2 regions of the Streptomyces sp. NPDC046805 genome follow, and region 1 is predicted to be linked to the other one. Evidence: predicted binding sites of a transcription regulator. Region 1 holds the regulator's gene; the other holds the start of a gene.

What was found. Region 1 encodes HrcA, which represses chaperone genes, less so after heat shock. Its sites were predicted from a motif close to TTNGCACTCNGNNNNNCNGAGTGCNAA; they were not measured.
Region 2: the regulator HrcA is predicted to act here: its motif matches at 1,865-1,891, upstream of groES (co-chaperone GroES).

What each region holds. Positions count from the first base shown of each region.
Region 1 covers NZ_JBEYYC010000006.1:176,356-179,760, forward strand. The annotation lists gene ABZ910_RS09555 (DUF3097 domain-containing protein) at 1-336, opposite strand, end outside; gene ABZ910_RS09560 (MBL fold metallo-hydrolase) at 368-1,105, opposite strand; gene hrcA (heat-inducible transcriptional repressor HrcA) at 1,272-2,288, shown strand; gene dnaJ (molecular chaperone DnaJ) at 2,289-3,405, shown strand, end outside.
Region 2 covers NZ_JBEYYC010000011.1:183,188-186,592, forward strand. The annotation lists gene groL (chaperonin GroEL) at 1-1,289, opposite strand, end outside; gene groES (co-chaperone GroES) at 1,413-1,721, opposite strand; gene ABZ910_RS14845 (polysaccharide deacetylase family protein) at 2,063-2,875, opposite strand; gene ABZ910_RS14850 (polysaccharide deacetylase family protein) at 2,890-3,405, opposite strand, start outside.

The DNA of each region.
Region 1 (3,405 bases):
ACCGGAGGCCGTACGGGCGGGACGTGGCGGAGCCGAGGACGACGGACGCACCAGGGTCACCACGCGCCCCTCCAGGAGGAAGCCCCGCGGCGCCAGCGGGAACACGCGGTGCTTGCCGAAGCGGTCCTCCAGGGTCACCGTGCCCGCCTCGCAGCGGATCACCGCGCCGCAGAAACCGGTGCCGGGCTCCTCCACCACCAGGCCGGGCTCCGCCGGGACCTCAGGGACGGGTTTCGGCCTCTTCCATGGCGGGGTCAGGTCGGAGGAATACGGACGGAGGCGCGGGCCCGAAGGGCCCTCGTTGGAAGGGTGGTGGCCGGAGACGGGCGGGCGCATTCGGATGACGATAGGAGAAGCGCCTGGGTGATCATGGCGACACGCCGAAACGCGCCGCCAGCTCGTCGCGCTGCCCGCGCACGAACTCCGCGTCCACCACCGCTCCGTGACCGGGTACGTACAGCGCGTCCTCGCCGCCCAGGGCCAGCAGCCGGTCCAGGGCCGCGGGCCACTGCGACGGTACGGCGTCGGGGCCCGCCTGCGGCTCCCCGGACTCCTCGACCAGGTCGCCGCAGAAGACGACCTCCCGGTCGCCCGGAGCCGCTCCCGGGACCAGGATCGCCAGGTCGTACGCCGTGTGCCCCGGGCCCACGTTCGCCAGCAGCGCCTGGCGGCCGCCGCCCAGGTCCAGCGTCCACTCGCCGGAGACCAGGTGGCGGGGCGGGGCGAGGGCGGCGGCCGCCTCCTCCGCGTGAGGGGCCGGAAGGCCGCCCCGGATCGCGTCCCGGCGCAGCTCCTCGCGCTCGTACGCGAACGCCGTGTCCATGCCCACCGCCGCGAACACCTCCGCGTCCGGGAACGCCGCCGCGCCGAAGACGTGGTCGAAGTGGGGATGCGTGAGAGCGAGATGGGTCACACGATGGCCGGCCAGTTCCTGCGCCCGCGCGCGGATCCGCGCCCCCTCCGCGAGGCTCGATCCCGCGTCCACGACGAGCGCCGAGCCCTCGCCGAGCACCAGCCCCGCCGTGCAGTCCCAGCCGGGCAGGCGGCACCGGCCGACCCCCGTGGCCACCCGCTCCCACCCGGCCTCTTCCCAAGTCACCGTCATACCGCGACGCTAGCGGTGAGCCCCGTACCGGGCGTGGCGCTGCGACGACCGGCCTTGCCTGTGCCGTACCCCTCGGCCGTACACTTGGCCGGGGAACGTTGGCACTCGTATGCACAGAGTGCCAGGTGACAGGCAACGGGGACGACGACTTCCGGAGGTGAGCGCGATGCTGAGCGAACGCAGACTCCAAGTGTTGCGCGCCATCGTCCAGGACTACGTCGGCACCGAGGAGCCCGTGGGCTCGAAGGCGCTCACCGAGCGGCACCGGCTCGGGGTGTCCCCGGCCACCGTCCGCAACGACATGGCAGCCCTGGAGGACGAGGGGTTCATCGCCCAGCCGCACACCAGCGCCGGGCGCATCCCCACCGACAAGGGCTACCGGCTGTTCGTCGACAAGCTCGCGGGCGTCAAGCCGATGAGCGGGCCCGAGCGGCGCGCGATCCAGAACTTCCTCGACGGGGCCGTGGACCTCGACGACGTCGTGGCCCGTACGGTACGGCTGCTCGCGCAGCTCACCCGGCAGGTCGCCGTCGTGCAGTACCCCTCCCTGACCCGCTCGACCGTGCGGCACGTGGAGCTGCTGTCCCTCGCGCCCGCGCGGGTGATGCTCGTGCTGATCACGGACACCGGCCGGGTCGAGCAGCGGATGGTTGACTGCCCGGCGCCCTGCGGTGATGCGACCCTGGCGGATCTGCGGGCCCGGCTCAACAGCCGGGTCGCGGGCCGGCGCTTCACGGACGTCCCCCGTCTCGTGGAGGACCTGCCGGATGCCTTCGAGGTCGAGGATCGCGGTACGGTCTCGGCGGTGCTCTCCACCCTGTTGGAGACACTGGCCGAGGAGAACGAGGAGCGGCTGATGATCGGCGGTACCGCCAATCTGACCCGCTTCGGACATGACTTCCCCCTCACCATCCGTCCGGTGCTCGAGGCGCTGGAGGAGCAGGTCGTGCTCCTCAAGTTGCTTGGAGAGGCCGGGGATTCGGGCATGACCGTGCGCATCGGGCACGAGAATGCTTACGAGGGACTCAACTCCACCTCGGTGGTGTCGGTGGGCTACGGTTCGGGCGGCGAGGCAGTCGCCAAGCTCGGCGTGGTCGGACCGACCCGCATGGATTACCCGGGAACGATGGGAGCGGTACGCGCAGTGGCACGGTACGTCGGACAGATCCTGGCGGAGTCGTAAGTGGCCACGGACTTCTACGCCGTTCTCGGCGTGCGTCGCGACGCGTCGCAGGATGAGATCAAGAAGGCCTTCCGTAGGCTCGCCCGCGAGCTGCACCCGGACGTCAACCCGGATCCGAAGACCCAGGAGCGGTTCAAGGAGATCAACGCCGCTTATGAGGTGTTGTCGGACCCGCAGAAGAAGCAGGTCTACGACCTCGGCGGCGACCCGCTCTCGCAGGCCGGCGGAGCCGGTGCGGGCGCGGGTGCGGGTGGCTTCGGAGCCGGGGGCTTCGGCAACTTCTCGGACATCATGGACGCGTTCTTCGGCACGGCGTCGCAGCGCGGGCCGCGCTCGCGCACCCGCCGGGGCCAGGACGCGATGATCCGGCTGGAGGTCGAACTCGACGAGGCGGCCTTCGGCACGACGAAGGACATCCAGGTCGACACGGCGGTCGTCTGCAACACCTGCAACGGTGAGGGCGCCGCGCCGGGCACGACCGCCCAGACATGTGACATGTGCCGCGGCCGCGGCGAGGTGTCGCAGGTCACCCGGTCCTTCCTGGGCCAGGTCATGACCTCGCGCCCGTGCCCGCAGTGCCAGGGCTTCGGCACGGTCGTCCCCACGCCGTGCCCGGAGTGCGCCGGCGACGGCCGGGTCCGCTCGCGTCGGACCCTGACCGTCAAGATCCCGGCCGGTGTCGACAACGGCACCCGCATCCAGCTCGCCGGTGAGGGCGAGGTCGGGCCGGGCGGCGGTCCGGCCGGCGACCTGTACGTCGAGATCCACGAGCTGCCGCACTCGACCTTCCAGCGGCGCGGCGACGACCTGCACTGCACGGTCACGATCCCGATGACGGCGGCGGCCCTCGGCACCAAGGTGCCGTTGGAGACGCTGGACGGCATGGAGGAGGTCGACATCCGGCCCGGCACCCAGTCCGGCCAGTCGATCCCGCTGCACGGCCGGGGCATCACGCACCTGCGCGGCGGCGGCCGGGGCGACCTCATCGTCCACGTCGAGGTCCAGACCCCGACCAAGCTCGACCCCGAGCAGGAGCGCGTCCTGCGCGAGCTGTCCAAGCTGCGCGGCGAGGAGCGGCCCCAGGGCCAGTTCCAGCCGGGTCAGCAGGGGCTGTTCT
Region 2 (3,405 bases), on a different contig from region 1:
AGACCGCCCTCCAGAGCCTTGGAGGCGTGGACCAGCGCGGAGCCACCACCGGAGACGATGCCCTCCTCGACCGCGGCGCGGGTCGCGGAGATGGCGTCCTCCAGACGGTGCTTCTTCTCCTTCAGCTCCACCTCGGTGGCGGCGCCGACCTTGATCACGCACACGCCGCCGGCCAGCTTCGCGAGGCGCTCCTGGAGCTTCTCGCGGTCCCAGTCGGAGTCGGTGGTCTCGATCTCGGCCTTGATCTGCGCGACGCGGCCCTCGACCTCGTCCTTCTTGCCGGCACCGTCGACGATCGTGGTGTCGTCCTTGGTGACGGTGACGCGACGGGCGCCGCCGAGCACGTCCAGGCCGACCTGGTCGAGCTTGAGGCCGACCTCCTCGGAGACGACCGTGGCGCCGGTGAGGACGGCCATGTCCTGCAGCATCGCCTTGCGGCGGTCGCCGAAGCCCGGGGCCTTCACCGCGACGGCGTTGAAGGTGCCGCGGATCTTGTTGACGACCAGGGTCGACAGGGCCTCGCCCTCGACGTCCTCGGCGATGATCAGCAGCGGCTTCGAGGCGCCGGCCTGAATGACCTTCTCGAGCAGCGGCAGCAGGTCCTGGATGGACGAGATCTTGCCCTGGGTGATCAGGATGTACGGGTCGTCGAGGACGGCCTCCATGCGCTCCTGGTCCGTCACGAAGTACGGCGACAGGTAGCCCTTGTCGAAGGCCATGCCCTCGGTGAAGTCCAGCTCCAGACCGAAGGTGTTGGACTCCTCGACGGTGATGACACCGTCCTTGCCGACCTTGTCCATCGCCTCGGCGATGAGCTCGCCGACCTGCTCGTCCTGGGCGGAGAGCGCGGCGACGGCGGCGATGTCGGACTTCTCGTCGATCGGCCGGGCCGAGCCGAGCAGGTCCTCGGAGACGGCGGCGACGGCGGCGTCGATGCCCTTCTTCAGGGCGGCCGGGGAGGCGCCGGCGGCGACGTTGCGCAGACCCTCGCGCACGAGCGCCTGGGCCAGCACGGTGGCGGTGGTCGTACCGTCACCCGCGATGTCGTTGGTCTTGGTCGCCACCTCCTTCACCAGCTGGGCGCCCATGTTCTCGAACGGGTCCTCGACCTCGACCTCACGGGCGATGGTGACACCGTCGTTGGTGATGGTGGGAGCGCCGAACTTCTTGTCGATGACGACGTTGCGGCCCTTGGGGCCGATCGTCACCTTGACCGTGTCGGCAAGCTTGTTGACGCCGCGCTCGAGGGCGCGACGGGCGTCCTCGTCGAACTTCAGGATCTTCGCCATGACAGCGTGAGCCCTCTCGGAAATCTTGGGGTGAAAGAAACTGCGCCCCGGGCGCCCGGCTTCTTATCGGTCGCGGGGGGCCAGGGGCGCAGTTCGAAGCAACTGAATGTGCTCGAGGGTGAATTACTTCTCGATGATCGCGAGAACGTCGCGAGCCGAGAGGACGAGGTAGTCCTCGCCGTTGTACTTCACCTCGGTGCCGCCGTACTTGCTGTACAGCACGGTGTCGCCGGTCTTGACGTCGAGCGGCAGACGCTCGCCGTTCTCGAAGCGGCCCGGGCCCACGGCCAGGACGACGCCCTCCTGGGGCTTCTCCTTGGCGGTGTCCGGGATGACCAGGCCAGAGGCCGTGGTCTGCTCGGCGTCGAGCGGCTGGACCACAATGCGGTCCTCAAGCGGCTTGATGGCAACCTTGCTGGCGGTCGTCACGATCCGACCTCCCCCTTCGGAGATCTCACGGGGTTAACTGTCTGAGGTGGCGACCAGGTCGATCCGTCGTCGCGGGTGCCGGACCTGCCCGTCGCGTTGTTGGCACTCTCCAGGGGGGAGTGCCAAGGCCGAGACTATGACTGCGATTAGCACTCGGTCAAGCGGAGTGCCAATTGCCTGCGGCGCGTCAGCCGAACTGGCCTGTCTGGGCGTACGGGTGTGCGGGCGCCCGGTGCTGCCGTGGCCGTCCTGGCGACTACCGCCCGCAGGCTTCGGCTGCCGGCCCGAACGGCCTCGCCCTCAAGCGCCGGACCGGGCTGGTCGTGCCTGCCGTGACCGAAAGGTCAGAGATAGTTCTCCAGGCGGCCCACCGTCAGGCCCTCCGACTCGACTCGGCGCAGGAGACGGGTGGTCCGCTCCCTGATGGTGGGACCGGTGGACTCGTCGGATCCGACCTCGACGATGTCGCCGGGGTGGAGGCGGTGCTCGCCCCGGGCGTAGGTGAGGCCGTCGGCGGTCGCGGTGGCGCGCCACAGGACGACGGCCGCGATGCCGCAGTCGGCGGCCGCGCGCAACGTCGTGGTGTCGTACCTGCCGTAGGGCGGGCGGAAGAGCCGGGGGCGGATGCCGAAGCGGGACTTGAGCTTGTCCTGCTGGCCGCAGATCTCGGCGCGCTGGCCGGCGTACGGCAGACCGGGCAGGGCCGGGTGGTCGAGGGTGTGGTTCTGGATGCCGGCGCCGACCGACAGCAGGCGCGCGAAGTGGCCGTACCCCGGTCCGACGACGCTGTCGGTGAGGAACATGCTGACGGGGAGCCGCAGTTCGCGGACCATGTCGACGAACCGCGGGTCACGCTCGGCGCCGTCGTCGTAGGTGAGGAAGACGACCTTGTCGCGGGTGGGGACACGGTCGACGACGGGCAGGGACGAGCCGGCCGCGCGCGGCGGCGCGGGGCGCGCCGCGGGCGCCGGGGCCGGGGCGAGCGGGGCGGGCAGTCCCCAGGTGCGGTACGGCTGCGACGCGGCCGGGCGGTGCGACCGTACGCCCTGGGCGGCCTTCTTACCGAGCCGTTCGATGGGGTCGACGGACTGGGCGCAGCCGGCGAGGAGGGCGGCCGCGGCCAGGACGGCTGCGGACGACGCCCGGCGGCGGCGCATGGCCTCGGGCCGCCTCACAGGTAGTCCTCCAGGCGCGCCACCGCATACCCCTCGCGGGTGACCTTGTTCAGGAAGCGCCGGATCATGTCGGGCAGGGTGCCGTTCCACTCCCTGAGGCCCTGGAAGTGGGAGAGGACGATGTCACCGGGGTGCAGGTGCGTGTCGTCCCCGCGGTACTCCCAGTGGTCGGCGAAGACCTCCTCCTCCCAGATCGGCGCGTACTTGATCCCGCAGGACCTGGCGGCGAGCAGGGTGTTCCGGTTGTAGTTGCCGTAGGGCGGGCGGAAGACGGTCGGGCGCCTGCCGAACTGCTTCGTCATGATGGCCTGCATGCCGCAGATCTCCTCCTCCTGCTCGTCGTAGGACAGGCCCGGCAGATAGGGGTGGTGCAGCGTGTGGTTGTCGAGGGTGACGCCCTCGGCCTGCGCCCGCCGGAAGAAGCCGTAGTCGTCCTCGACCGAGTCGTTGCTGAGGAACGCCGTGTACGGGATGTGCAGGTCGGTCATCATGCGCAGGAACGCCGGGTCCTT